DNA from 4 places in the Pseudomonas sp. MONT-RG-20F-20-E-7-02 genome. Region 3 is predicted to be linked to each of the others. Evidence: predicted binding sites of a transcription regulator. Region 3 holds the regulator's gene; each other region holds the start of a gene.
What was found. The regulator FliA, encoded in region 3, starts transcription of late flagellar genes. The targets are predictions, from matches to a motif close to CTAAAGTTTNNNNNNNNNNNGCCGNTAA.

Region 1 (7,520 bases), on a different contig from region 3:
CGCCTGGCGCGGGTCGTGGATGATCAGCCGTTCGAAGTGTCGCGACAGCCGTGCGCGGCCGCGCAGGTTATCGGCAATCACCGATGACAGGCCCAGCCCGAGCCGACCGCGGTGGTCATCGGCGAGCAGGCCGTGGCTTTTGACCACCATGATGTTCAAGCGATAGTCGGGGTTGTCCAACACCCGCGCATCACGGCCCGCGAGCAAGTCATCGAGCATGCGCTGGCAGCTGCGGCTGACCTCGGCCATGGTCACGCCCTTGGCAAAGCGTTGTTCGTTATACAGGCGGCCAAGGTCGAGCAGGCCTTGCACCGGGTCGGGCAGGCAGGCACTGGCAAACCGCCAGGAACCGATGGAGGCGCCGATCAGTGCGCGTTCGCGCGGCGCGCGCGGCAGCCAGTCGCCGAACAGGGCCAGGTCCAGGCCCTGGATGCCCAGCGCCTTGGGGCCACCGGCCGCGCCGGGGAGGGTGCCGACATCCGCAGGCTTGAGGCCCTGTTCGCGAATGCGTGCGAAGGCGCGTTTACCGGCCTTGAGCGTCAAGGCGGGAAACTTGATGTGGATGGCTGTCATACCAGTCTCTGTTGAAGCGAGCGGAGCAGTATAGAAAAACTCGCGGATGATGGGGAAAGATGCCGATTGAAAAATGCCATGGTGGCAATTCAGTTTCAGTTAAGTTGCAGTGCGTACGGTGGCCTGCGTAGGAAAAACATCCTGAAACGGAGACTTATCATGAAGCGCCTCACAGCGCTGGTCGCCGCCGGTATCATCGCCTCCACGGCGGCACAGGCCCGAGCAGTGGACCCCGACAAACCGCTGAAATTGCCTGGCACTGTTACAATTGTCGCCTTTGATCAGCTGGAGGCCGCGGCCCTGGCGCTGCACCCAGGTTCGAGCCTGCTGGACACCGACCTGGACGAGGCCTACGGCAAGTACATTTATCAAGTAGAACTGGAAGATGCCAATGGCATCGAGTGGGAAGTCGAATTGGACGCGCTCACCGGGCACGTACTCAAGAATCATCAGGATACGTAATGAAGGTATATCGACGCGCCAGCGGTTGGAGGGTGCTGGTGCTCCTGGCTTTTTGTTCCAGCCTGTCCGCCCGCGACCTCAATCAGGATGAAGCCTTGGCACTGCGCCAGCAGGGCGTGATCCTGCCGCTGGAGCAACTGCTGCAACAGGCCATGGCGCGCCACCCTGGCTCGCGGCTGCTGGAAGCTGAACTTGAGAAAAAGCACGGCCGATATGAGTATGAGGTGGAGTTGGTGACCACCGAGGGCGTGGTGCGCGAGATCAAGCTGGATGCAACCACGGGTGTGTTGCTCAAAGATAAGGAAGACGACTGATGCGCCTGCTTCTGGTGGAAGACAACGTTCCCCTGGCCGATGAACTGCTGGCCGGCCTGCAGCGCCAGGGCTACGCCGTCGACTGGCTGGCCGATGGTCGCGATGCTGCGTATCAAGGCCGCAGCGAACCTTATGACCTGATCATCCTCGACCTCGGTTTGCCCGGTCTGCCGGGGTTGGAGGTGTTGGCCCAATGGCGCGCGGCCGCCCTGGTCACGCCGGTGCTGGTGCTCACCGCCCGTGACTCCTGGGCCGAGCGTATCGAAGGGCTCAAGGCCGGCGCGGACGATTACTTGAGCAAACCCTTTCACCCGGAAGAACTGCACTTGCGCATCCAGGCGTTGTTGCGCCGCTCCCACGGCCACGCCAACCAACCCACCTTGCAAGCTGCCGGGCTGCACCTGGATGAAGGCCGCCAGTGCGTGCTGCGCGATGGCGAAGAGATCCAGCTGACCGCCGCCGAATTCCGTCTGCTGCGCTACTTCATGCTGCACCCGGAACAAATCCTGTCGAAAAGCCACCTCGCCGAGCACCTGTATGACGGCGAGACCGAGCGTGACTCCAACGTGCTCGAAGTGCACGTCAACCACCTGCGCCGCAAGCTCGGCCGCAGTGTGATCGAAACCCGGCGCGGCCAGGGTTACCGGTTTGGCGCCGGGCCTGCATGAGGTCCATTCAGCGACGCCTGAGCCTGGGGCTGATCAGCGTGATGGTGATTGTTGGCCTGGTGCTGGCGCAAACCAGCTTGTGGTTGTTCGAGGCCGGTTTGCAGCGCTACCTGGAAGCCGGGCTGCGCAACGACGCCGAGAACCTGCTGGTGGCGCTGGTGCGTGGGCCGAATGGTGTGCAGCTGGACGAGCAGCGCCTGTCACCGGCCTATCAGCGGCCGTTTTCCGGGCATTATTTCCGCATCGACTTTGCCGATATTCACTGGCGTTCCCGCTCGCTGTGGGATCAGGAGTTACCGCGCCTGCCCGAAGCCGGGCTCAAGGGCAACCTGCAACTGGGCCCGGAAGGCCAGCAACTGCTGGTGTTGCGCGCGGACTACAAACGCTTTGGCCAGTCGATTTCCATCAGCGTGGCCCAGGACTACACACCGGTGCGGGAAAGTTTCCGTTTGATGCGTCAGATCGGTCTGGTAATGGGCCTAGCGGCCTTGCTGCTGGTGCTGATCCTGCAGCGGGTTACCGTGCGCCGTGCCTTGCGCCCGCTGGAAACCGCGCGCAACCAGATCGCCCAGTTGCAACAGGGCCAGCGCTCCCAACTCGACACCCAGGTGCCGCTTGAACTGGAGCCGCTGGTGGCGCAGATCAACCACTTGCTGGCCCACACCGAAGACAGCCTCAAGCGCTCGCGCAACGCGTTGGGCAACCTGGGGCATGCGTTGAAAACCCCGTTGGCCGTGCTGTTGAGCGTGGCATCCAGTGAGCAGCTCAAGGCGCACCCCGAACTCGGCAAACTGTTGCGCGAGCAGTTGGAACAGGTGCAGCAACGCCTTAATCGCGAACTCAACCGTGCGCGCCTTGCCGGCGAAACCTTGCCGGGTGCCTTGTTTGATTGCGAAAAAGAGCTGCCCGGGCTGTTGGCCACGCTAAACATGATCCACGGCGAACACCTGGACTTGAGCTACCACGTCACGCCCGGCCTGCAATTGCCCTGGGACCGCGAAGACCTGCTGGAGCTGTTAGGCAACCTGCTGGACAACGCCTGCAAATGGGCGGATGCCGAAATCCGTTTGAGCGTCAGTGAAGCGTCGCACAGCTACTTGTTGGCCATTGAAGACGACGGCCCAGGCATTCCGCAAAGCCAGCGCGACCAGGTGTTCAGCCGTGGTACGCGCCTGGATGAACAGATCGACGGCCATGGCCTGGGGCTGGGGATTGTGCGCGATATCGTCGAGGTGTGGGGCGGGGTATTGCAGTTGCAGGAGAGTGAATTGGGCGGCCTGAAAGTGCTGATCGAATTGCCCAAGCGCCACGCCTGATACACCACAAAATAAAAAATGTGGGAGCGGGCTTGTGTGGGAGCTGGCTCGCCTGCGATAGCGTCACCTCGGTGGCACTGATACACCGAGGTGACGCTATCGCGGGCAAGCCCGGCTCCCACACTAGCTATTCACCCTCTTGACGATCTACACACGAAACTGATCCATCAACCCCTGCTGCTGATTCGCCAAACTGTTCAACGCCTGGCTGACCCGCGCTGATTCGTTCGCCTGCTCCGACAGCGACTCGGTCACATCGCGAATGGTCGCCACGTTGCTGTTGATCTCCTCGGCCACCGCGCTTTGCTCTTCGGCGGCGCTGGCGATTTGCAGGTTCATGTCGCTGATCACCGTGACCGCCTCACCAATCTGGCGCAGGGCGGTGACGGCCTGGCCGACTTGCTCGACACTGCCTTGGGCCTGGCGATAGCTGTTGCCCATGGAGCCGACCACATCGGTGGTGCCGTTTTGCAGTTGTTCGATCACCACACGGGTTTCTTCCACCGATTCCTGGGTGCGCCGCGCCAGGTTGCGCACTTCGTCGGCGACCACGGCAAACCCACGGCCGGCTTCACCGGCGCGGGCGGCTTCGATGGCGGCGTTGAGCGCCAACAGGTTGGTCTGCTCGGCAATGCCACGAATCACTTCCAGCACCGAACCGATTTTCTCGCTGTTAGCCGCCAAGCCTTCAACTTGAGCCATGGCGGTGCTCATGTCGGCGGCCAGGTGGCCGATGTTGGTGGTGGTGCGGTCGATCACGGTCAAGCCTTCGCGGGTGGCCTGGTCGGCATCGCGCGCGGCCTGGGCTGCCTGGGCGGCGCTGCGGGCCACGTCCTGGGCGGTGGCGCTCATTTCATGGGAGGCGGTGGCCACTTGGTCGACCTGGCGGTATTGCTGTTCCATGCCGGCGCTGGTTTCGGTGGCAATCGCGGCGGATTGGTCGGCGGTGCCACGGGCGTCCTGCACCGAGCGTTTGACCTCGGCAATAATCGGTTGCAGCTTGTCGAGGAAGCGGTTGAACCAGCCGGCCAATTGCCCCAGCTCATCCTGTTTGTCGTAGGCCAGGCGGCGGGTCAGGTCGCCTTCGCCACTGGCGATGTCTTCCAGCATGCGCGCCACGCCCAAGATCGGCCGGGTCACGCTGCGCGCCATCAGCCACACCAGAATCAGGCCGACCACGGCGGCAAGCAGGCCCAGGCTCAGCTCCAGCAAGGTGCCGCGGGTGTTATCGGCGTCAAGTTGCGCCTTGAGCGCTTCGGCGGGGCCGACCAGGACTTTTTCCGGCACATCCAGCAACACGCCCCACGGCTTGCCGCCGGGAATCGGTGCGAAGGGCGCCAGCACCTTGAGTTGATGGTCGGTGCGCAGGCTGCGGATCTGCGTGCTGGCGGCCAGCGCGCTGATCAATTGCGCGCCGCTGGTGGTGTCGACCTGGTCCAGGCGCTGGCTGAGTTTGCTCGCGTCCGGGCTGTAGCCGGCGAGCAAACCGGTGGGGCTGAGAATGCTGACCTGGGTCTGGCCGTCATACAGCTTCTGGCTGGCCTGTTGGCTCACGGCTTGCAGGCTGTTGAGGTTGATGTCCACCGACAACGAGGCGATGACTTTGCCGTTGACCATCAGCGGGAAGACGATGCTGGTCATCAGCACGTTTTGCCCGTCGATCACATAAAAGTAAGGCTCAATCACGCAGGGTTTCAGAGTGGTGCGCGGGCAGGTGAACCAGGCGTTGGCTTTTTCGCCGCTGGGGCCGACGCGGGTGTCGGCCATGTCGCTTTCAGGCAGCGACATCGAGGTCAATTTGCCCGGCGTCGGTTGCGACCAGTACAGGGCAAAGCGGCCCTTGTCGTTACTGCCCAGCTCCGCCTGGTTGGCGAACAGCTCATCCTTGCCGTCCAGCGCATTGGCTTCGAACACCAGCGACAAACCGAGCAGGTCCGGGTTGGCCTGCAGCGCGGCCTTGACCTGGCGGGTCAGGTCTTCGCGGGTGTCGAAGGCGTCGAGGAAGCGTTTTTCCGCCTGCTCGCGCAAAAACAGCACTTGGCGGGAAAAACCGTGGCCGTACTGGTAGGCGTCCATGAATTGCTGGCGAATCCCCAAGGCCTGCACTTCACCTTGGGCCTCGATGCGCGCCTGGGCGGACTCGTCGAGCATCTGCATGCTGGAGGCTTTGACCTGCTGTGAGCTCTGCTCCATGCGATACAGCGACAGACCCACCAGCAGGGTCACGATCCCCAGCAGGCAGAGGCCGGCGAGCAGGGTGATTTTCCATTGAATGGAGAGCTGTCTGAGGGACATCGAGGAGCATCCTTAACCTGAAAACACAGAGAGCCTCTGTATCGGCCGCTTTTTGCGCTTCTTTATTATTTAAACGTTCAATTGAATGCTCAAAGCGACGCCGTTTTTTGACATGCGCGCCCGCCTGCTGCAAAGTGCGCGCCCTTCTAATAAAACCTCCTTAAGCCTGCACGCTGGCAGCCAAGCCTATGGCCGCCTGGATGCGGGCATGCCTGTTTTTTAGTTTCTGTCTTGAGGTAACCATGATTAACGCAGTCATCGCCGCGGTCGGCACCATGCTGGTGCTCAGCTTATCCCGCGTGCATGTGGTCATCGCCATTATTGTCGGCGCCCTGGTGGGTGGCTTGACCGGTGGCCTGGGCATCGAGGCCACGCTCAAGGCCTTCAACGGCGGGTTGGGCGGCGGCGCGACGGTGGCGTTGTCCTACGCCTTGCTCGGCGCTTTCGCGGTGGCGATTGCCAAGTCCGGCCTGGCCCATGCGTTGGCGGACAAGGCGCTGATGCTGGTTGATCGCCAGGAAGCCACGGGCGGCAGCCACGTCAAATGGTTGCTGATCGGCTTGTTGTGGGTGGTGGCGATTGCCTCACAGAACATCCTGCCGATCCACATCGCGTTTATCCCGCTGCTGGTGCCGCCGCTGCTGTACGTGCTGACCAAGCTGCAACTGGACCGCCGCTTGATCGCCTGCGTGATGACCTTCGGCCTGATCACGCCGTATATGTTCCTGCCGGTGGGCTTCGGCAATATCTTCCTCAACCAGATCCTGCTGGCCAACGTGGCCAAGAGCGGTGTGGATATCAGCCAGGTCAACGTCACCCACGCCATGGGTTTGCCGGCATTGGGCATGGTCGTCGGCCTGCTGGTGGCGGTGTTTGTCAGCTATCGCAAAAAACGTGTGTATGACCTGGAGAAAATCGAGCGGGTCGAGCAAGTGGCGGTGCAGTACAACCCACTGACTTTGCTGGTGGCCGGCCTGGCGATTGCCTCGGCGTTCATCATTCAGCTGTGGCTGGACTCGATGATCATCGGCGCCCTGGCCGGGTTCCTGATCTTCTCGGTGTCGGGCATCGTGCGCTGGCGCGAAACCGACGACCTGTTCACCGAAGGCATGAAGATGATGGCGATGATCGGCTTCATCATGATCGCCTCCTCGGGGTTTGCCGAAGTGCTCAAAGCCACCGGCGACGTGCGTTCTCTGGTGGAAGCCTCGGCGGCGTTCATCGGCCACAGCCGTGGCGTGGGCGCATTGCTGATGTTGCTGGTCGGGCTGCTGGTGACCATGGGCATTGGCTCGTCGTTTTCCACCGTGCCGATCCTCGCCGCGATTTTTGTGCCGCTGTGTGTGCAACTGGGCTTCAGCCCGCTGGCGATTGTGTGCATCGTTGGCACCGCCGGTGCGCTGGGCGACGCCGGTTCACCGGCGTCGGATTCGACCCTCGGCCCGACCTCCGGCCTGAACATCGACGGCCAGCATCACCATATCTGGGACACCGTGGTGCCGACGTTCCTGCACTACAACATTCCCTTGCTGGCGTTTGGCTGGTTCGCCGCCATGACCCTCTGACACCCGCCTACAGATCCCTGGCAATTGGCCGATAGCCTCTCAAGTCGCCTAATAAGAGAGAAAAGCCATGCGTCTGAGTTTGAAGGCCAAAGTCCTGTCCCTCGCCGTAGTGCCGGTGTTGCTGTTCGCCGTGGTCATCAGCCTGACCACGGTGTGGATTCTGAAGGGCCAGGCACGCAACGAGGTGGATGAAACCCGCCAGCGCCTGCTCAACGACGCCAAGGCCACACTGCAAAGTTATGTGGAAGTGGCCATGACCACCATCAAGCCGCTCTACGACGCCGCCGCCCCGGGCGACACTGCCGCGCGGGCGCAGGTGGTCAAGTT
Region 2 (7,520 bases), on a different contig from region 3:
GCCTGGATCGACTACCTGGAAGAAGCCTTCAAGGGCTGCGGAGACCGCTTGCTATGAACATGACTGAAGCCCAAGTCGCCGCCTTCTGCCTGAGCCTGCCCGGCGCGCGGGAAGACTATAAATGGGGCGGCGTGCGCGTCTTTTCGATTGCCGGCAACAAGATGTTCGCCCTGCAGAACCTGCGGGGCGAGTCGTTGGCGTTCAAGGTCGACAAGGCGTTGTTCCTCGGCCATGTGGACCGCCCCGGCATTCACCCGGCGCCGTACCTGGCGCGCGCGCAGTGGGTCATCATGAACACGCCCTACCCGCTGGGCGCCGAGGAACTGCGCGGGCTGTTGCAACGCTCGCACCAGTTGGTGGTGAGCAAGCTGCCCAAGCGCACGCAGATCGGCTTGCGGCTAGAGGATTGAAACGAGCGTGCCGCCGAGAAACAACTGATCCATCCAGAACACCTCGTGCAGCAACACAATCACCCAGAACAGCACTTGGTACGACACTTTGCGCGTCTTGTGCCGGAACACTTGCTGGGCGATCAACGCCCCCGGCCAGCCGCCCGCCAGCTCGACGGCGTGGAGGATGTTTTCGCGCACGCGCGGGCCGTCTGATTGCGCCTTGCGCTTGTCGCCCCAGTACAGCAAAAACGCCATCACGCTGACCACGCCATAGGCCGCCAGCGGAATCACCGTCTCACCGCGATGCCACACCAGTGCCGCCCCCAGCAGCGGCGCGGCGCACAGCAATACAAAGATCAGCGCCTTCAGGCGCGGGTGCTGAATGTTCATGGCTTGACCGCCGACCAGTCGATCCAGCCGAACTGCCAGGTCGCCAGGATCACCAGGCCGAAGGCGATGCGATACCAGGCAAACGCCGCATAGCTGTGGCTGGCGATGAACTTGAGCAAGGCCTTGACCGCAATCATCGCGAAGATAAACGAGGTGACAAAGCCGATGGCAAACACCGGCAGATCATCCGGCTGGAACAGGTGACGGTACTTGTAGCCCGAGTACACGGCCGCGCCGACCATGGTGGGCATGGCCAGGAAGAACGAAAATTCGGTGGCAGTCTTGCGTGACAGGCCGAACAACAGGCCACCGATGATGGTGGCGCCGGAGCGCGAGGTGCCTGGGATCATCGCCAGGCATTGGGCCAGGCCGACCTTCAGCGCGTCTTTCCAGGTGATCTCGTCCACGCTTTGCGCGTGCACCGCATGTTGTCGGCGCTCGGCCCACAACATGATGACCCCGCCCACCACCAGCGCGGTGGCCACGGTGATCGGGTTGAACAGGTAATGTTTGATCAGGTCGGCAAAAATCACCCCCAGCACGATAGCCGGCAGCACCGCGATCATCAGGTTGACGGTGAAACGCTGAGCATTGCGCTGGGTCGGCAAGCCGATGACCACGTCGAGGATCTTGCGCCGAAACTCCCAGACCACGGCCAGGATCGCGCCCAATTGAATGATGATGTTAAACGCTTCAAAACGTTCGCCGCCGAAGCCGATCAAGTCGGCGACGATGATTTGGTGGCCGGTGCTGGAAATCGGCAGGAACTCGGTCAGCCCCTCCACAACGCCTAGAATCAATGCCTGTATGGCGGTCCAAAAATCCATGCTTCCCCCAAAGGTCATGCGCTGTGGCATGCCTTGACTGTCTTTTTAATGTTCACTGACGCAAGCGCACTCAATTTTGCGCGGCTGATTTTCAACATCGGCCTGCAAAAATTTCGTGAAAAATCAGGGAGTACTCAGGTTTTTCGATTACAGGCCGAAAGCCTATCAGACAAGCCGGAATTGTCGATGCAGCACACAATTATAAAAAGCAGGGAGTGACAGGACGATGAACAGTTTGCGCAACATGTCGATCAGCCGCCGTCTTTGGCTGATCCTGATAGTCGCCGTGTTGATGCTGCTGACCTTGGGGCTGTTGATGCTCAAGCAGATCCATGGCGACCTCTACCAGGCCAAGCGCTTGCAGACCCAACACGTGGTGCAGACTGCCAGTGGCGTGCTGGCCTATTACCAGAACCTCGAGAAAACCGGCGTGCTGACCCGCGAGGTCGCGCAAAAGCAGGCCCTCAGCGCCGTGCGTGGCTTGCGCTACGACCACGACGATTATTTCTGGATCAACGACCTGACGCCCGTGATGATCATGCACGCGGCCAACCCCAAGCTCGATGGCCAGAACCTCTCGGCGATTCGTGACCCGGACGGTTTTGCGGTGTTCAACGAGTTCGTGATCCTGGCCAAGGCCAAGGGCGCCGGCATCGTCAACTATCGCTGGCCAAAGCCGGGTGCCGAAGCGCCGGTGGAGAAAACCTCCTACATCCAACTGTTCGAACCCTGGGGCTGGATCATCGGCTCCGGCGTGTACGTGGATGACGTGCAGGCCGAGTTCAAAGGCCAGGTGTGGAACGCCTCGCTGATCGGCCTGGGCATTGCGCTGGTGATGGCCGTGCTGGTCCTGTTGATCGCCCGCAGCATCGTGCACCCGTTGCAGGCGGCGGTGAACGCCATGGCCAATATCGCCAGTGGCGAAAGCGACCTGACGCGCAGCCTCGACACCCACGGGCGTGACGAAGTCACCCAGTTGTCCCAGCACTTCAACAGCTTTACCGCCAAGCTGCGCCAGGTGGTCGGCCAACTGCAAGTGTGCGCCAACGCCTTGGGCCAGTCGTCGACGGAGCTGGGCAACAACGCCAGCCAGGCCCATGACCGCAGCCAGCAACAGTCGCAGCAGATGGAGCTGGTGGCGACGGCCATCAACGAAGTGACCTACGGTGTGCAGGACGTGGCGAAAAACGCCGAACACGCCGCCAGCGAAATGCGCGATGCCCAGGCCCAGGCGCAGCAGGGCCAGGTGAATATCGACGGCAGCTTGCAGCAGATCGACCAGCTCTCCAGCACCATCAACCAGGCCGTGGAAGTGATCCGCACCCTGTCCAGCGAAAGCACACAGATTGGTGGCGTGCTGGAGGTGATTCGATCGATTGCCGACCAGACTAACTTGCTGGCGCTTAACGCCGCGATTGAAGCTGCGCGCGCCGGGGAACAGGGGCGTGGTTTTGCTGTGGTTGCCGATGAGGTGCGATTGCTGGCTCAGCGTACGCAGAAATCCACCGCTGAGATCCAGGTGATGATTGAGCGTCTGCAAGGGCACTCGGAAGCGGCGGTCAAGGTGATCAGCGACAGCCATAGCGCCTCGCAACTGACGATTGAACAGGCCGGCCAGGCCGGTGCTAGCCTCACTGCCATTGGGCAGGCGCTGCGCAACCTCAACGGGCTGAATGCGTCGATTGCCAGCGCGACGTTGCAACAGGCGCATGTGGTGGAGGACATCAACCAGAACGTCACCCAGGCGGCCGGTTTGTCCCACAGCACTGCGTTGGCGGCGGAGCAGTCGAGCGTGGCGAGTGAGCATTTGCGTGGGTTGAGTGAGCAGTTGGGTGGGTTGCTGCGGCAGTTCAAGGTTTAGCTGCTGTTTTTTAGAGGGTAGAGTACATATCCGTTATTTGGGTGATGGCGGATATGGGTTCCGCCCTTACGGCGGGTCACTTTTGGAAAAGAGCCCCAAAAGTAACCAAAAGGGCTCTTGCCCCACCACTCGGCACCTCGCCTAGGCTCGGTGTGCCCTCACTCCGGCTTTGGAGCGGGGGCCGCCGCGATGGGCCATCCTTGGCCCAGCGCGGCTAAACCGGCGTCCTGCCGGTTTACCCCCGCTCCAAAGCCTGCGTTCGGCCAGCGTGGTTTAACGGGGCGCCTAAGATCAAGATCAAAAGCAAGATCAAAAGCAAGAGCACGGCGGCCTGACAGCCGACCTGTTCATTGAAGCTAAACTCAATCAAATGTGGGAGCGGGCTTGCTCGCGAAGGCGGTGTATCAGCCAGCTCATGTGTCACTGACCCACCGCATTCGCGAGCAAGCCCGCTCCCACATTTTGGATCTCAGTACATCAGGTAGATGGGCTTTTGCCCTGCTCTTGCTGTGCTTTTGCTTCTACCACTCAGGTCGGCTACTAGGCCGCCGTGCTGTAGATCTTGATCTTGATCTGGGATCGCCCCATCAACCACGCTGGCCGAACGCAGGCTTGAATCCGTGGGTAACCCGGCAGGACGCCGGGTTAGCCGCACTGGGCCAGGGATGGCCCATTGCGGCGGCCCACGGATTCAAGCCTTCGTTCGGGCACACCGAGCCTAGGCGAGGTGCCGAGTGGTGGGGCGAGGACTTTTTGCTTACTTTTTGGTCCTTCAAAAAGTGAGCCGCTGTAAAAGCGGAACCCTAAGTGGCCGTTACCGCAGAAATGGATATGTACTCAATCCACCTAACAAACCCACCCCATCACCGATTGAAGATTCCCGACCTTTGGTTACAATCACCGCCCTCTCCCACTCTCCCAAGGAACCGCCATGTCCGGGCTTGAATTGTTCGCCGCCGCCCTGGGGGTGATCGCTGTCTGGCTGACGGTCAAACAAAACCCCTGGTGCTGGCCCATCGGCCTGGTCATGGTGTTGCTCTACACCTGGGTGTTCTTTGACGTAAAACTCTACTCCGACATGCTCCTGCAAGTGGTCTACGCCGCGCTGCAACTCTACGGCTGGTGGCAATGGACCCGCGCCGGTGCCGTCAAGCAAGGCCGTCAGGTCACCAGCCTCGGCTGGCCTGCGATCATGACCAGCCTGTTCGTCGGCGCCGTATTCAGCCTGCTGCTCGGCGCCGCCATGGCGCACTGGACCGACGCCGCCCAACCGTGGCTCGACGCCGCCCTCACCGGCTTCAGCCTGGTGGCGCAAATGTGGATGGCGCAAAAACGCGTGCAGTGCTGGCCGCTGTGGATCGCCGTGGATGTGATCTTCGTCGGGCTGTTCCTCTACAAAGGCCTGTACCTCACCGCCGCGCTCTACGCCCTGTTCACCGTGATCGCCGTGCAAGGCTGGCGTGAATGGCGCGCCGACCCGGCGTTGCACGCATGAAAGTCGTGGTACTGGCCGGCCCCGAGTCCAGCGGCAAAAGCTGGCTGGCAGCCGAACTGCACGCGCACTTCGGCGGGCTGATGGTCGGCGAATACGTGCGGTATTTCATCGACCATCACCAGCGCGACACCACCTTGGCGGATATCCCGGCGATCGCCCGTGGCCAATTGGCCTGGGAAGACGCCGCCCGCGCCGAGCAGCCCGACTTGCTCGTCCTCGACACCCACCTGCTGACCAACAAGCTGTGGAGCCAGACCCTGTTCGGCGACTACCCAGCGTGGCTGGACGATGAACTGCTGGCCCGGCATTACGACCTGCACCTGCTTTTGTCGCCGGAAGATGTGGAGTGGACCGCCGACGGCCAGCGTTGCCAACCCGAACTGGCGGATCGCCGGGCGTTTTTCCAGGGCAGCCTGGACTGGATCGAACAGCATCAACAGTCCGCCGTGGTGATTCGCGGTAACTGGCAAGAGCGCCGCGCCAAGGCCTTTGCAGCGGTGACGCAACTGCTTGCTTGATGCTGGGCCGGTAATCAGGCCGAGGCCTTGTCAATCATTGCTGGGTTATCGACGCCCCCACACTCACGCCAACGCGGTTTCGCTGGCGCGCTCCAGGTTGGCATTCACCCGTAGCAACAACCCCAGTAACGTCGCCTCATCCTCGGCACTGAACCCCTCCAACGCCTGCGCTGTGCCCTGCACCATCACGGCATAGGCCGCAGGCATGCGTTCGCGCACGGCGTCGGTGAGGGTGATCAAGCGGCTGCGCTTGTCCGTCGGGTCGACCATGCGCTGGATCATGCCATCACGCTCCATGCGCCCGAGCAGTTGCGCCATGCTCGATTGCTCCACGCGGGCGATGCGCACCAGTTCGGCCTGGGGCAAGCCATCGCTGTGTTTGAGCGCGACCAGGACCGGAATTTGTGCCACGGCAAAGCCGAGTGCGCGCAGCTGGCCCTCGTAAAGGCGGATAAAACCGCGATTGGCGAGGCCGATCTGTTGCATCGGGTTGGGTGAGATTACGTGTTCATTCATGCTGTCGTTGACTTTCCATAGGAGCCTATGCACTAACTATATAGGCTCCTATACATATCGCCAAGGACAACCTCCATGCCCACCTCACTGCGTATCGCCATTGTCGGCGCCGGCCCCGGCGGCTTGACCTTGGCGCGAATCCTCCAGCGTCACGGGTTGGCCGTCAGCGTGTTCGAACGCGAACGCGGGCCACTGGAACGGCCCCAGGGCGGCACGCTGGACCTGCATGTCGAATCCGGCCAGCTGGCGCTGCAGCACGCCGGCCTGAAAGAGGCCTTCCAGCAAATCGCCCGCTATGAAGACCAAGGCTCGCGGCTGATGGATCAACACGGGCGCCTGCTGTTCGAAGACCCAAACCCCGAAACCGGTGATCGCCCGGAAGTCGACCGCACCGCCCTGCGCCAGATCCTGCTGGATGCGCTGCCCGAAGGCTGCGTGCACTGGGGCGTCGGCATCGACGCCATTCGCCCCGCCGGGAATGCCCGCTGGACGCTGCATGAAAACAGCATCACTCATGGCCCGTTCGACCTCGTGGTCGGCGCCGATGGCGCCTGGTCCAAAGTCCGCCCGCTGCTGTCGCCCTACCTGCCGCAGTACAGCGGGCTGACGTTTATCGAATTCGGCATTGATGATGTCGACCGGCAGCACCCGCACATCGCCAAATTGGTCGGGCGCGGCAAGCTGGACGTAGAAGGTGGCGCGAAGGCGATCACCGTGCAGCGCAATGCCAATGCGCACCTGCGCGGCTATGCGATCTTCCGGGTACCGACCGATTGGGCAGCTGACCACCTCAGCCTGGCTGCGCTCAAAGCTCAGTTCCAAGGCTGGCACCCGGACATCCTCGCGTTATTTGACGCGGCCAACACCACCGTCCAGGCCAGGCACATCCACGCCTTGCCGGTGGGCCATCGCTGGCACCACCGCCAAGGGTTGACGTTGATTGGGGATGCCGCGCACCTGATGTCGCCGTTTGGCGGCGAAGGTGTGAATGCGGCGATGCTCGATGCCGCCGAACTGGCGCGGCACCTGCTTGAGACACCTGACTGCTCAGCGGCAGTACAGGCCTATGAAAACCACATGTTCGAACGTGTGATGCCGGCAGCCAGGGACAGTGCCGAAGGCGCCGCCACCCAGTTATCCCATGACAGCCTGGCGCTGTCCCTGGCCCACCTGCATCACCACCTCACGCCTCAGTAACCCAGCGACAACCCGGTGTTGCGACGCGGGTCGTTAGCCCCGTAGAAACGGTTGTTGCCCACCGGCTTGCCACCCAAAGACGGCGCGCCCACCAGGATCGCAGCCAGGTGATTGGCGTCCTGCGGACCGGCAAACTTGTGGCCCCAGCTTTCCAGAATTTTCTGGGTGTCGGGGCTGACCGCGAAGGTCTCAAGGTTAGTGGTTTCCGGCATCCACTGCTGGTGGAAACGCGGCGCGTCGACGGCTTCCTGGATGTTCATCTTGTAGTCGATGACATTCAGGATGGTCAGCAAGGTGGCGGTGATAATCCGGCTGCCACCTGGC
Region 3 (7,520 bases):
ACGACTGAAAGCGGTCTCCAATATGGAGATAAAAAAGAGGGCGATGGTGCAGAAGCAGTGGCTGGCCAGACCGTCACCGTTCACTACACCGGCTGGCTGACGGAAGGCAGCAAGTTCGACTCGAGTAAGGACCGTAATGACCCGTTCGAATTTGTGCTGGGTGGCGGTTCGGTTATCAAGGGATGGGACGAAGGGGTGCAGGGGATGAAGGTTGGGGGCGTCCGCGAGCTGACAGTTCCGCCCGCGCTTGGGTATGGCGCAAGGGGGGCGGGTGGGGTGATTCCGCCGAATGCAACACTTGTTTTTGAGGTGGAGTTACTGAGTATTCGATGATCGTTCCCACGCTCCCGCGTGGGAATGCATCCCGTGACGCTCCGCGTCACCGTTGCGCAGGGCTCAAATCGGGACGCGGAGCGTCCTAGGCGGCATTCCCACGCAGAGCGTGGGAACGATCGGTGTTGGCTTTTGGGTCTAGGGGTTGCCCTGCGTTGCTGCGCATGACGGTTCTCGCTCATCCAGCAGTCGATCAGCCAGTAACTTCGCTACCTCAATCAACTGCGCTATGCCCAGCGCGCCTTCTCGCTGTGAACCTTTTAGATCAAAGGCGAAATCGCAGGTCAGTGCGTGGGTGGAAGCCAGGGTTTCGGTGAGGTTGACCAGCAGGTCTTCGGTGCTGATGCCGTCGATGAGGGTGAAGAGCACGGTGGGCGGGGGATTTGGGGTGGGTTTGATCATTGTGAGGTTCCTAAAAGGTGGAGCCGCCACTGATCGCCGCGACGCGATGGGGGGTGGCAGCTGTACGCAGGTTCGCGGACCGGTCTAGGAACAACAACCCGGCATACCCGAAGGTATCCCGCGCACAGCCGCCATAGCGCCGCACAGTAGACGATAAAAAACCGCTCACTGAAAGGGATATGGTGCTTCTGTTCCGTAGTAAACCGGGCCGCGACGCCCGACCACTGCATTTGCAGCGGTGTGCGGAGACTAGGGAGCCCGGTTCCTAGGGGCAACCCGAAAACCGTGTCGGAAATTTCCTCAATGGCAGCAGATGTACACAGTTCCAACTGTGAAGATCGTTCCCACGCTCCCGCGTGGGAATGCCTCCCGTGACGCTCTGCGTCACCGTTGCGCAGGGCTCAAGTTGGGACGCGGAGCGTCCCTGGCTGCATTCCCACGCAGAGCGTGGGAACGATCATTCAAAACAGTTCTAACTGAACCACCGCCTTCGCGAGCAAGCCCCCTCCCACATTTGAATGGATTTACACCCGGTAGGCGCGGTCGCTTGTGCGGTCATCTGAGTCTCAGAGCAAAAGTTGGAAGGCTTCTTGCAATACCGCCTCCAGGACGCCTCTCAGCGTCAAAACTTTGCTTCAAGGAACACGAGGAATACCGGTGGTAGATCGCTCTCAAATGCTCAACACGGCCCGTGGCACCCTGACTGACTTGTCGCGGGGCAACCTGGGTGTGCCGTTGTTGTTGCTGGTGATGCTGGCAATGATGATGTTGCCGATGCCGCCGTTCCTGCTCGATGTGTTCTTCACCTTCAACATCGCCCTGTCGGTGGTGGTGCTGCTGGTCTGCGTGTACGCCCTGCGCCCACTGGATTTCGCCGTCTTCCCCACCATCCTGCTGATTGCAACGCTGCTGCGCCTGGCGCTCAACGTGGCGTCCACGCGGGTGGTGATGCTCCACGGCCAGGACGGCCACGCCGCCGCCGGTAAGGTGATCCAGGCCTTCGGTGAGGTGGTGATCGGCGGTAACTACGTGGTCGGTATCGTGGTGTTCGCGATCCTGATGATCATCAACTTCGTGGTGGTGACAAAGGGCGCCGGGCGGATTTCCGAGGTGAGCGCGCGGTTTACCCTCGACGCCATGCCCGGCAAACAAATGGCCATCGACGCCGACCTCAACGCCGGCCTGATCGACCAGAACCAGGCCAAGTCCCGCCGTCTGGAAGTGGCACAGGAAGCCGAGTTCTACGGTTCCATGGACGGCGCGAGCAAATTCGTACGCGGTGACGCCATCGCCGGCCTGTTGATTCTGTTCATCAACCTGATCGGCGGCATGGCGGTCGGTATCTTCCAGCACGGCATGACCTTCGGCGATGCGGGCAAGGTGTACGCCTTGCTGACCATCGGTGACGGTTTAGTGGCGCAATTGCCATCACTGTTGTTATCCACAGCGGCGGCGATCATGGTGACTCGTGCTTCGGGCTCCGAAGACATGGGCAAGCAGATCAGCCGGCAGATGTTCGCCTCGCCCAAAGCGCTGGCCGTGGCGGCGGGCATCATGGCGATCATGGGCATCGTGCCGGGCATGCCGCATGTCTCGTTCCTGAGCATGGCAGCCATGGCGGCCGGTGGTGCTTACCTGTTCTGGCGCAAGCAAAACCAGGTCAAGGTCCTGGCTCAGCAGGAGATCGCCCGCCAACAAGACCTGTTGCCGTCTCCGGCCCGCGCCCAGGAAACCAAGGAGCTTGGCTGGGATGACGTGACGCCGATCGACATGATCGGCCTGGAAGTCGGCTACCGCCTGATTCCGTTGGTGGACCGCAACCAGGGCGGCCAATTGCTGGCGCGGATCAAGGGCGTGCGCAAGAAGCTGTCCCAGGACCTGGGCTTCCTGATGCCCACCGTGCATATCCGCGACAACCTCGACCTGGCGCCCAGCGCCTACCGGTTGACCCTGATGGGCGTGATCCTCGCCGAAGCCGAGATTTACCCCGACCGCGAACTGGCGATCAACCCCGGCCAGGTGTTCGGTACGCTTAACGGCATCACCGCCAAAGATCCGGCTTTTGGCCTGGAAGCGGTGTGGATCGAAGTCAGCCAGCGCAGCCAGGCGCAATCCCTCGGTTACACCGTGGTGGACGCCAGCACCGTAGTCGCCACGCACCTCAACCAGATCCTGTACAAACACTCCCACGAGCTGATCGGCCACGAGGAAGTCCAGCAATTGATGGGTTTGCTGGCCAAAGCCTCGCCAAAATTGGCCGAAGAGCTGGTGCCGGGCGTGCTGTCGCTGTCGCAGTTGCTCAAAGTGCTGCAAGCCTTGCTTGCCGAACAGGTGCCGGTACGCGACATTCGCAGCATCGCCGAGGCCATCGCCAACAATGCCGCCAAGAGTCAAGATACTGCCGCTCTGGTGGCGGCGGTGCGCGTCGGATTGTCCCGTGCAATCGTGCAAAGCATTGTAGGCATTGAGTCTGAGCTGCCTGTTATTACCTTGGAGCCAAGGTTGGAACAAATATTGCTCAATAGTATTCAGAAGGCAGGACAAGGCCAGGAAGAGGGCGTTCTGCTGGAGCCAAGCATGGCGGAAAAACTGCAGCGCTCGTTGATCGAAGCCGCGCAGCGCCAGGAAATGGCGGGTCACCCGGTGATTCTGCTGGTGGCAGGCCCGGTCCGCGCGATGTTGTCGCGGTTTGGACGCCTGGCAGTACCGAATTTGCACGTTTTGGCTTATCAGGAAATTCCTGACAACAAGCAAGTGACTATCGTCGCGACAGTAGGGCCCAACGGCTGAGGTAGTGGGTTATGCAAGTTAAGCGTTTTTTCGCCGCCGATATGCGTCAGGCCATGAAACTGGTACGTGATGAGCTGGGCGCCGATGCCGCGATTATCGGCAACCGTCGCATTGCCGGCGGTGTCGAGCTGACGGCTGCGCTGGATTACACGCCGCAGGCCTTGGCGCCGCGCGTGCCGAACATGGAGCTCGAAGACGAGCTGCGCAAGACCGCTTCGCGCATTGTCTCGGCCCAGGCTGAGCTGAGCATGCGTGGCGACAGCGATACCACCACCAATCGCCAGTTGTTCGCCGGCCTGCCGCTGACCGCCGCCGAGCCGCTGGTTGAACCGACTTTCAAAGAACCGCCACGTCCTGCAGCGCCAGCCCCGGCCGCCGCAGTCGACCAGCGCGTGTTCGATTCGATGCGCTTTGAACTCAATGGCCTGCGTGAACTGCTCGAAGTGCAGCTCGGGTCGCTTGCCTGGAACCAGTTGCAAGGCAGCAAGCCGCAACAGGCCAACCTGTGGCGCCGCCTGCAACGCATCGGCCTGTCCGGCCCGTTGTCCCGCGACCTGCTGGCGCTGACCGCCGAAGTTGAAGAACCACGCCAAGCCTGGCGCATGTTGCTGGCGCACCTGGCGCGCATGATCGTCACCCCGGAAATCGAACCGCTGGAAGAGGGCGGTGTGATTGCCATGGTCGGCCCTGCCGGCATGGGCAAGACCACCACCCTGGCCAAGCTGGCTGCGCGTTATGTGCTCAAGTACGGCGCGCAGAATATCGCGCTGGTGAGCATGGACAGCTACCGCATCGGCGCTCAGGAACAGCTCAAGACGTTGGGCCGCATTCTCAATGTGTCGGTGACCCACGTTGACCCGGGCCAGTCCCTGGCCAACGCCCTCGACCCGCTGCTGCGCAAACGCGTAGTGCTGATCGACACCGCCGGCCTGCAAGCCAGTGACCCGGCGCTGCGCATGCAGCTGGAAAGCCTGGCCGGGCGTGGCATCAAGTCGAAAAATTACCTGGTGCTTGCAACCACCAGCCAGAAACAGGTTCTTACCGCTGCCTACCACAGCTACAAACGCTGCGGCCTGGCCGGTTGCATCCTCACCAAGCTCGACGAAACCGCGAGCCTGGGCGAAGTGCTGAGCCTGGCTATCAGTCATGAATTACCGGTCGCCTACCTGACCGACGGGCCGCGGATCCCGGATGATCTTCATCTGCCGCGCCGTCATCAGTTGGTCAGCCGTGCTGTCAGTGTGCAAATGCAAGAAGAGCCTAGCGAGGAAGCGATGGCCGATATGTTCGCCGACCTTTACCACAACCCCGCCAAGCGGGTGGGTTGAGGGTCAGGATGAACACCGTGAAATGTATCTACATCGATGGTCTGCAAGCGATTCACGCGGCCAAGCCATGTAGCCTGCGTCTAAGCAAGACAAGGTAAAGAAATAAAATGGGCAGCATGCATCCCGTACAGGTGATCGCGGTGACCGGCGGCAAAGGTGGCGTCGGGAAAACTAACGTGTCAGTGAATTTGTCCCTGGCCCTGGCAGAGCTTGGCCGTCGCGTCATGCTGCTGGATGCTGACCTGGGCCTGGCGAACGTCGACGTGTTGCTGGGGCTGACACCCAAACACACCCTTGCCGATGTGATTGAAGGCCGCTGCGAGCTGCGCGATGTGCTGCTGCAAGGCCCCGGTGGCATTCGCATCGTGCCGGCCGCTTCGGGCACCCAGAGCATGGTGCACCTGAGCCCGGCGCAGCATGCCGGCCTGATCCAGGCGTTCAGCGACATCGGCGACAACCTCGACGTGCTGGTGATCGACACCGCCGCCGGCATCGGCGAGTCCGTGGTCAGCTTCGTGCGCGCCGCGCAAGAGGTGCTGCTGGTGGTCTGCGACGAACCCACCTCGATCACCGACGCCTATGCCCTGATCAAACTGCTCAACCGTGACTACGGCATGAACCGCTTCCGCGTGCTGGCCAACATGGCCCAAAGCCCGCAGGAAGGGCGAAACCTGTTCGCCAAGTTGACCAAGGTCACGGATCGCTTCCTCGATGTCGCCTTACAATACGTTGGCGCAGTTCCTTATGACGAGTGTGTGCGCAAGGCTGTGCAAAAGCAGCGTGCAGTCTACGAAGCGTTCCCTCGTTCGAAGTGCGCACTGGCGTTCAAGGCTATTGCCCAGAAGGTCGATACTTGGCCGTTGCCCGCCAACCCTCGGGGGCATCTGGAGTTTTTCGTCGAGCGATTGGTGCATCAGACGAGCGCGGGACCTGTGCTATGACATCCAGCGGCTACAACCTTTACAAAAAGTCGGCACGTGACAGCCAGGGCGAACTGATCGAGCGCTATGCGCCCCTGGTCAAGCGCATTGCCTACCACCTGCTGGCACGCCTGCCCGCCAGCGTGCAGGTCGAAGACCTGATCCAGGCCGGCATGATCGGTTTGCTCGAAGTGTCGACCAAATACGACGCGAGCAAAGGGGCGAGTTTCGAGACGTATGCGGGCATCCGTATCCGTGGCGCGATGCTCGATGAGGTGCGTAAAGGGGATTGGGCGCCGCGCTCGGTACACCGCAACACGCGAATGGTCAGTGACGCAATTCGCGCAATTGAAGCAAAAACCGGTCGTGACGCTAAAGATCATGAAGTTGCGGCCGAACTCCAATTGAGTCTCGACGATTACTACGGGATTTTGAACGATACCTTGGGCAGCCGCCTGTTCAGTTTCGACGACCTGTTGCAGGACGGCGAACACGAAGGGCTGCACGAGGACGGCGCGAGTGCTCATCTCGAACCGTCGCGCGACCTGGAAGACGAACGTTTCCAGGGCGCATTGGCGGATGCGATTGCCAATTTGCCGGAGCGTGAGCGACTGGTGTTGGCGCTGTACTACGACGAAGAGCTGAACCTCAAGGAAATCGGTGAGGTCCTGGGGGTCAGCGAATCGCGTGTCAGCCAGTTGCACAGCCAGTGCGCAGCCCGCTTGCGGGGGCGATTGGGAGAGTGGCGCGCGCGCTGACAGGCAGTGTGGGGACACTGCAGACGCTACCGCGAAGGCTTCAAGCCTTCGCGGGTTCGTTCCGTGGTGCCCTGGGCAGTCCTTTTTGTGTAACGCCTGTTGATTGAAATGGCGCGTCCAGGTGCTGGGCGCGTTTAAGACTGCTTGGAGGTCGAATTGGACAAGAACATGAAAATCCTCATCGTTGATGACTTCTCAACGATGCGGCGGATCATAAAAAACCTGTTGCGTGACCTTGGGTTCACCAACACGGTCGAGGCGGATGACGGCATTACGGCGATTCCGATCCTCAACAGCGGGAGCATCGACTTTCTGGTAACCGACTGGAACATGCCGGGCATGACCGGCATCGACTTGCTGCGTCACGTGCGCGCCGATGAAAAACTGCGCAGCTTGCCTGTGTTGATGGTGACCGCCGAAGCCAAGCGTGAACAGATCATCGAAGCCGCCCAAGCCGGGGTTAACGGTTACGTGGTCAAACCATTCACTGCGCTGGCCTTGAAAGAGAAGATCGAAAAAATCTTCGAACGCATCGGTCATTGATGCTGCCACGGGGGAGCTATGGAGCATAAAGAAACGTCACAGGGCGATTTTGAGTCGACCCTGAAAAAGCATGCTCACCAGTTGGTCGACAGCCTTGAAAGAGGCCAGTTCGGCGACGCGGTGCAGTTAATCCATGAGCTCAACCAGACCCGTGACCGCGGCCTGTACCAGGAAGTGGGCAAGCTCACACGCGAGCTGCACAGTGCGATCGTCAATTTCCAGATTGACCCGCATATGCCCCAGGCCGAAGAGATTTCGCAAATCACCGATGCTACCGAACGCCTGTCCTACGTGGTCAGGCTGACTGAGGCAGCGGCCAACCGCACCATGGACCTGGTGGAAAACGCCACGCCCCTGGTCAACGGCATGGCCACCGAAGCGCAGGCCCTCAGCGTTGACTGGGGCCGCTTCATGCGTCGGGAAGTGGGTGCGGAAGAGTTTCGTGA
Region 4 (7,520 bases), on a different contig from region 3:
ATCGCCGAGAACACGGTCACCCATGACGTCGCCGCGTTTTCCAAGGACGACAGCATCAAGCCTTCTGTTCGTGGCTTGATGGCTGATCACTTGTTTGATGAAGGGCGCCATGCACAGTTCTGGACCCAACTGGTGCGCCTCTATTGGCAAGCGGCAAGCCCGGCGGACCGCGACAGCATCGCTGAGACCCTGCCGACCTTTTTGACGCATTACCTGACCAACGAACTGCAGAAAGGCTTCGATCTACAGCTGATCGAACACTTGGACGTCAGCGGCGACGTCCGCCACGCACTGCGTGATGAAGTGGCCGCGCTGGACTTTCCTATCACCCGTCATCACCCGTTGCTTGGCAACATCCTGGGGTTCCTGCACCACAGCAGCCTGCTGCAAACGCCGAGCGTTGCCCAGGCCCTGAGCCACTACCTGCCCGAATCGGGGAGGCCGGCATGAGGCGCTTGAAGATTGGATGGAATGGCACCAGCACTGCACTGCAAGCGCTCAGGCAAACGCTGGAGCAGTACGGACACGTCAGCGCAACAGACTCATTTGACGTCGTGATTGAAGACGGTAGCCAACCGCCGCTCACACCGACCGGCGATACCCAATGGTTAAGCCTGCGCGTGGGGATCGGCCCGGTGTCCGAATATGGGCTGCCCAGGCTGCAGCTACGCTGCTATGACCAGGACAGGCGCGTTCTGGCGACACAGGACGTGGACGAGGAGCCCAGCGGCAACGGCCAGCCATTGCGCCGACGTGCAACAGACGCACTGGTGGAATGGGCTGCCTCGCTGGTCAGCGGGTTCTCCAGGGATGCGGGCCTTTTCACCGTCACCGCCCTCGCGAACAGTTGGCCAGAGCAAGGTCTGCAAGGGCTGGACGCATTGGCATTCATGCATCGTTTCAATCGCACTGCGCAGCCGGCGCTATTGCTGGCAGCCCAGGTGCCCGTCATCGAACGGTTACACGCCAGCCTGCACAGCTTCGCCGAACGCCCGGCGCTGACTATCTCGGGCAGTGTGGTGACGTACCGGCAATTACAGTCTCGGGCCGTGTCGATCCAGCAGCATCTGCGCCCACGGCTGGATGCCATTGAAGCGCCAGTGGTGATCGGCGTTTGCATGGACAAGTCCATCGAGTTGTACGCCAGCATTCTCGCGGTGCTGAGTTGCGGCGCGGTGTACCTGCCATTGGCACCGGATCATCCGACACAGCGCCAGCAGGCGATGCTGGAAGGCGCCAAGGCCAGCGTGTTGCTGGATGATGGGCGGCACCCGCTGCGCGACCAGTTCGTCAGCCTGGATGTCAGTAACCTCGACCCGGCGCACGCCGATACCCCGCAGCCCCTTACGCACTATCGCCCCGACGCCGAGGCGCCCTGCATCGCGCTTTTCACTTCGGGCACCACCGGCCAGCCCAAAGGCGTGCTGCTCAGCCAGGGCAACCTTGCACATTTCACCGCCTGGCTTGGTGACCGTATGGCACTGGATGAACACAGCCGTGTGCTGCAATTTTCGCCACTGAGTTTCGACTCATCGCTGATCGATATCTTCCCGGCCCTGGTAGCCGGTGCCGAGTTGATCGTGCCAAGCCAGGAACAACGGCACGACCCCCAGCAGTTGGTCGACCTGATTCGTCAGCGGCGCATCAGCCATGCGTTTCTGCCGCCAGCGCTGCTGAGCATCCTGCCGCTGGATCAGCCACTGGGCTTGACCCATCTGCTGACGGGTGGCGATACCTGCGAGCCGTGCGTGATCGAACGATTGGCGAGCCAGTGCCACTTTCACAATCTGTACGGCCCTACTGAAGCCACGGTGCTGGTGACCCACCGGACGTTTCAACCGGGAGACAGCAATCGCAACCTCGGGCGCCCTATTGCCAACAGCCAGGTGCTGATCCTCGACGAGCACCTGCAACCGGTGGATGAACAGGTGACGGGCGAACTGTACATCGTCGGCCCCGGCGTAAGCCTGGGGTATGTGAACGCGCCGCAGCAGGCGGACAACCCGTTCGTTGAACTGAGACTGCCCACTGGCCAGACGTTGCGGGCTTACCGCAGTGGTGACCTGGCGAAATGGACGCCAGACGGTATCGAGTTGGGTGGCCGACGCGATGACCAGGTGAAGATCCGTGGTTTTCGGGTGGCCCCACTGGAAATCGAACAGTGCCTGCGCACTAGCCGATTGTTTCGCCAAGTGGCCGTGGTGATCGATGCTCATCGCAGGATTTTCAGCTTCGTTGCCCAGCCCGAACCGGGCGCCACGCTGGCAGGCTTGAAACAACATGCGCAGCAGTGGTTACCGACCTATATGCACCCCGAGGTGTGGACTGAGTTACCCACTCTGCCGCACACCCGTCACGGCAAGATCGACCGCCAGGCATTGCTGGCGACACCGATGCGCACGGTTGCACACACCGTCGGCGGTCGCGCGCAAACGCCTCTGCAAACACGCCTGGTGGCGCTGTGGAGCGAGTTGCTGGATGTGCCTGGCGATGACGTTTGCATTGACGAGAGTTTTTTCAACCTCGGCGGCCACTCCATCCTGCTGTCGACCCTGTTGCTACGTGTGCGCGAAGCGTTTGGTCGCAGCCTCTCCTTGAGCCGATTCTTTGAAGCCCCGACGATTCGTACGCTCGCCGTTCTGTTGGAAGACGGTGCTCTTCCCAATGCACTGTCGGGCCAGGTGGAGCTGGATGCGTCACAACCGCTGACAGTAGAACCACTGCACGCGGAACGCGCAGGCGACCCACGCAAAGTCATCGTCACCGGCGCCAACAGTTTTGTCGGCGTGCATCTGGTCGAAGCGTTGTTGGCAGGCGGCGCGCAGGAAGTGGCCTGCCTGGTACGGGAGCAGCCGGGGCATTGCGCTGCGGCACGGTTTGCCGAGGCATTACGCGAGTATCGCCTGGAGCATATGGACCTGAGCCGCGTGCACGTCTACGCCGCCGATATCAGCCAGCCACGACTGGGCCTGGCCTGCGATGTGTATGAGCACCTCGCCCGCACACATGGCGTGTTGGTGCACAACGCTGCGTGGGTCAACCATGTGATGGACTACGCCTCACTTGCCAGGGACAACGTCGAACCGGTACTGGAGTGCCTGCGCCTGTGTGAAACCCATTGCAAGAAAGTCTTTAACTACGTCTCGACACTCTCGGCCTGCAGTCATATTGACGCCCAGGGGTACATTCTCGAAACGCACGCGGTGGAGTCGTTGCCGCTGTATCTCAAGAATGGCTACAACCTTTCCAAATGGGTCGCCGAACGACTGCTGGGGCGTGCTGCCGAGCAAGGTGCCTGGGTGAACATCTATCGCCCGGGAAACATCGCGTTCAACAGCCGTAACGGCGTCTGCCAGCCGCACAACAACCGCCTGATGATGATGCTCAAAGGGTCGTTGCAGTTGGGCCTGGCGCCGCGCCTGGAGGTGAACTTCGACTTGATGCCGGTGGACTTCTTTGCGCGCTTCGTTGCGTTCCACTGCGGCCAGTGGGCTGCCGGGCGAAACGTCTTCAACCTGCACAACCCACAACCGTTGAGTTGGGAACATTACCTTGATGCGTTCAGCCAAGCGGGCCACCGCTTCGAACGGGTGAGCATTGCGCGCTGGCAAAGCGCGCTACGCACGGTGGGTCGCGAAAACGCGCTGTTTGGCGTGCTGGGTTTTTACCTGAATGACCTGGCAGAAGACATCAGCGACGTGTCGATGATTTGTCACGACAACGCACGCCAGGGTGTGGACGCGATGGGCGAGCACTACCCAAAAAAGGACCCGGCGCTGCTACGCAAGGGCTGCGACCACCTCAAGGCCATTGGCTTTATCTAACCCCGTCAGGACATGCTTATGAAACCGCTGCAACCCGATACATTGATCCGCAACCCTGGCGGCGCACCGTTGGTGGCGTCTGTGGAAGTCCCGTGCGAGGCCGCTCGCCTGTGGCGTGTGGTGGGCAACTTTGCAGGCTTTGATGCCTTTATTCCCGCGCTGTCGCACATCCAAATGACGGGGACGGGTGTAGGTGCGTTACGCACGAAGTTTTTCCACGATGGTCATTGCGTTGTCGAGCAACTCAACAGCCACGACGACGAGGCCATGTATATGACGTGGACCACGCTCTACAACACGTTGGGCGTCGCGCAGTTGTGGGCCGCAATGCGTGTTGAAGGGCTTGGTGAGGACCGCTCCAGGGCGACCTGGACGCTCATTGGCGAACCGCTGGAAATGCCGCCGGCAGCGTTTGAAGAGTTTGTGCAGGATTTCGCCGACAGCGCACTGGAGAATGTGCGCCAGATGCTCAGCTGATCAGCAGGAGCGAGAGGCCTCGCTCCTGCACAAACAGGGTCAGATTTTGAAGCTGTCGACCAACTGCTTCAATCGGCTGGCCTGCTGGGACAGTGCGTCGCAGTCCTTGAGCGTTTCGTTGAGGTTGGCCACGCCCTGCTGGTTCAGCAGGTTGATCTGGTTGATGTCGACGTTGAGGGTTTCCACCACGGCGGTCTGCTCCTCGGTGGCGGCAGCGACCGATTGGTTCATGCCGTCGATCTCGACGATGCGTTGCGTCACGCTGACCAGGCGCTCACCGGCCTGGTTAGCCACTTCAACGCTTTCTTCGCTGGAGGTCTGGCTGGCGTTCATGGTGGTCACCGCTTCACGCGAACCCACTTGCAGCGAAGTGATCATCTTATGGATCTCTTCGGCAGACTCCTGAGTACGGTGCGCCAGGTTACGCACTTCATCGGCAACCACGGCAAAACCACGCCCGGCTTCCCCGGCACGAGCAGCTTCAATGGCGGCGTTAAGTGCCAGCAAGTTGGTTTGCTGGGAGATGCCTTTGATCACATCAAGGATGTGGCCGATGTTGTCGGTGCTGGCGTTCAGCGTTTCGATCTGGGTGCAGGACAGGCTGATTTTTTGCGACAGCTCCGACATCGCCAGGATGGTTTGCTCGACGACCTTGCGCCCGTCGTCTGCCTGTTCGCTGGCACCACTGGCGTGCTGCGAAGCATCGGCCGCGTTGCGCGCGATTTCCTGGGTGGCGGCGCCCAGTTCGTTGATTGCCGCCGCCACGCTGTTGGTGCGCGCACTTTGTTCGTCCGAGCCGATGATCGAGGCATTGGACGACGCCATCACGCGTTGGGACAGGTCGTGCACCTGACGCGTCGCCGAAGACACCTCGGAGATGGACGCGTGGATACGCTCGACGAACTGGTTGAAGGCACTGCCAACTTCGCCAAATTCGTCTTTGCTGGTCACGTCCAGGCGCCGAGTCAAATCACCCTCGCCCTGGGCAATGTCCTGCATGGCAATGCCCATGGTGGTCAGCGGGCGCAGCAGTACTTGAATCAACAGGCTCAAGAGCACGGCAATGGCGACGACCGCGATCAACATGGCGATCAATGCCGAAGTACGGAATTTGCCCAGCGGTGCGTAGGCTTTATCTTTGTCGATTGACAGACCGATATACCAATCGGCACCTGGCAAACCGCTGATTGGCGTGAACGAGAGGATACGGTCCTGGCCATTGAGGACAACATCCTGGCTGACCTTCTCGATACGCAGGTTTGTGCCTGGGTAGATGTCCTTAAGGTTTTTCATCACCTGGTCCTGGTCAGGACTGACGATGACCTGGCCATCGGCGCTGACCAGAAAGGCATGGCCGATGCCGCCGAAGTCCACCGAGTTGATGATCTTCACCAAGGTCTGCAGGCTCAGGTCACCGCCCACTACGCCCAGCAGCTCACCGTTCTTTTTGACTGGTAGAGCGATGGTGACGATCTGACCGCCCACGGCAGCCATGTAAGGCGGGGTGAGCATGGTTTTGTCGGCGGCCACGGCTTGCTTGTACCAAGGACGCTGACGTGGGTCATAACCGTCGGGCATTTTGGCGTCAGGGCGCTGGGTGAACACACCGTTGGTTTGACCGACGTAGGTGAACTGGAAGTTCGAGGTGAACGCAGGTTGATCAACCAGGCCCGGAAGGTCGGCACCACTGCCCTGATGCGCGACGTTTTGCGCCAGGCTTTCGAGGACCAGGATGCGACCACTGAGCCAGTTCTGCACACTGCTGGCCGTGAGTTCACCCGATTGCTGGATGGACGATTCCAGGTTTTGCTTGATGGTGCTGCGCTGCAGGTAGTCGTTGTAGAGCGTGAATAACGCGAATGCGAGAACCACGACGCCTGACGCGGCCAACAGAATTTTATGACTGAACTTGAGATTCATTTCATCGACTTCTTTTGCCAAAGGGGGATGAGCGTGCCGAGTGGAACATTCCATGTAACGGGATAGGCGGACTCTCTTGGACCGCTCTATTTCGGTGCACGCATGGCTCATCAGGCTTTCGGCCACACCAAGAGAAATCTTAGAAATTTGTGAGAAGCATCCTCATTTTGCGTGGGAAACCGACCAACGGTGCAGGCGCTGCGAGGAGAGATTGCAAAATCTTTCAGGCTTTCAGACAATGCGACTAATTATCATTTGTGACGTCTGGCCGGGCCTGTGTGAATGCCATCTACTGAGTACATTGCGTGTGAACGTGTGGTGCAGACGCTTTACTGCACCCATCACAATTGGCTCAACACGTGGCTGCGCAGCCGGCTGGGCAATGCCGCCGATGCAGCGGACTTGGCGCAAGACACCTTTGTGCGTTTGCTGCAAAAGACCGAGAGGTTTGAACTCAAGGCGCCCCGGGCGTTCTTGCGCACCATCGCCCGGGGTTTGGTGATTGATCATTGGCGCCGTGAAGAAATCCAACGCGCTTACCTGGAGTCCATCGCCCACCTGCCGGAAGCGTTGGCACCCAGCACCGAAGCACGTGCGTTGGTGCTGGAACTTCTGGAGGCAATCGCCCGCCTTTTAGACGGATTGAAGCCGAAGGTGCGTAAGGCGTTTCTACTGGCTCAGTGCGATGGGCTGACGTACAAGCAGATCGCGCAGCAGATGGGCGTGTCGGTTCGCTCTGTGGAACGCTACATCGCTGAGGCGCTGTATCACTGTTACGTGCTGCGTTATGAGACTTGATGCCTGTGGGTAACGCCGCGCGTTCCGGACCCGATGCCCAAGTGGTCAAGCAAGCCATCAGCTGGGCCCTGCGCCTGCGTAACAACCGTGCCAATGTGCGCCTGCATGCGCAATGCGAGCATTGGCGCGAGGCGCATGTTGACCATGAGTTGGCCTGGCAACGAGTACAGGCGCTGCAGCAGGAGTTGAACAGCCAATTGTCTGCGATTCCGGGGGCCCATGTGGCCCTGGAAAATGTTGCACACGGCTTGGGTCGGCGGCAGGCGCTGAAGATGTTGTCCGGTGTAGTGCTGGTGGGCTCTGCAGTGTGGGTCAGTCGGGACCTGACCGGCTGGCAGCGCTGGACATCCGACCTCGCGACAGCCACTGGCGAGCGGCGCAGTGTGCAATTGCCGGATGGTACTCGCCTGCAACTCAATACCGACAGTGCAGTGGACCTGGACTTCAGTGCGCAGCAACGCCTCATCACGCTTGTGCGTGGGGAGATCCTGGTGACTTGCG

Region 1: L8I05_RS27565 (methyl-accepting chemotaxis protein) is a predicted target of FliA. The motif match lies at 5,667-5,694, and genes of this name have one in related genera.
Region 2: L8I05_RS05755 (methyl-accepting chemotaxis protein) is a predicted target of FliA. The motif match lies at 1,743-1,770, and genes of this name have one in related genera.
Region 4: L8I05_RS29245 (methyl-accepting chemotaxis protein) is a predicted target of FliA. The motif match lies at 6,337-6,364, and genes of this name have one in related genera.

What each region holds. Positions count from the first base shown of each region.
Region 1 is NZ_JAKNQN010000014.1:21,227-28,746, reverse strand. Features, by position in the region: gene L8I05_RS27590 (patatin-like phospholipase family protein) at 1-573, opposite strand, end outside; gene L8I05_RS27585 (PepSY domain-containing protein) at 733-1,035, shown strand; gene L8I05_RS27580 (PepSY domain-containing protein) at 1,035-1,349, shown strand; gene L8I05_RS27575 (response regulator transcription factor) at 1,349-2,017, shown strand; gene L8I05_RS27570 (sensor histidine kinase) at 2,014-3,333, shown strand; gene L8I05_RS27565 (methyl-accepting chemotaxis protein) at 3,481-5,628, opposite strand; gene L8I05_RS27560 (Na+/H+ antiporter NhaC family protein) at 5,874-7,193, shown strand; gene L8I05_RS27555 (methyl-accepting chemotaxis protein) at 7,261-7,520, shown strand, end outside.
Region 2 is NZ_JAKNQN010000002.1:63,501-71,020, reverse strand. Features, by position in the region: gene L8I05_RS05775 (LysR substrate-binding domain-containing protein) at 1-57, shown strand, start outside; gene L8I05_RS05770 (MmcQ/YjbR family DNA-binding protein) at 54-410, shown strand; gene L8I05_RS05765 (DUF1294 domain-containing protein) at 399-782, opposite strand; gene L8I05_RS05760 (undecaprenyl-diphosphate phosphatase) at 779-1,609, opposite strand; gene L8I05_RS05755 (methyl-accepting chemotaxis protein) at 1,836-3,470, shown strand; gene pnuC (nicotinamide riboside transporter PnuC) at 4,402-4,965, shown strand; gene L8I05_RS05745 (AAA family ATPase) at 4,962-5,483, shown strand; gene L8I05_RS05740 (MarR family transcriptional regulator) at 5,547-5,999, opposite strand; gene L8I05_RS05735 (NAD(P)/FAD-dependent oxidoreductase) at 6,075-7,196, shown strand; gene ggt (gamma-glutamyltransferase) at 7,190-7,520, opposite strand, start outside.
Region 3 is NZ_JAKNQN010000001.1:417,012-424,531, forward strand. Features, by position in the region: gene L8I05_RS01910 (FKBP-type peptidyl-prolyl cis-trans isomerase) at 1-333, shown strand, start outside; gene L8I05_RS01915 (DUF6124 family protein) at 472-735, opposite strand; gene flhA (flagellar biosynthesis protein FlhA) at 1,411-3,525, shown strand; gene flhF (flagellar biosynthesis protein FlhF) at 3,537-4,853, shown strand; gene fleN (flagellar synthesis regulator FleN) at 4,961-5,794, shown strand; gene fliA (RNA polymerase sigma factor FliA) at 5,791-6,531, shown strand; gene L8I05_RS01940 (chemotaxis response regulator CheY) at 6,700-7,074, shown strand; gene L8I05_RS01945 (protein phosphatase CheZ) at 7,093-7,520, shown strand, end outside.
Region 4 is NZ_JAKNQN010000022.1:3,438-10,957, reverse strand. Features, by position in the region: gene L8I05_RS29260 (diiron oxygenase) at 1-450, shown strand, start outside; gene L8I05_RS29255 (amino acid adenylation domain-containing protein) at 447-3,824, shown strand; gene L8I05_RS29250 (SRPBCC family protein) at 3,843-4,301, shown strand; gene L8I05_RS29245 (methyl-accepting chemotaxis protein) at 4,341-6,221, opposite strand; gene L8I05_RS29240 (sigma-70 family RNA polymerase sigma factor) at 6,504-7,019, shown strand; gene L8I05_RS29235 (FecR family protein) at 7,019-7,520, shown strand, end outside.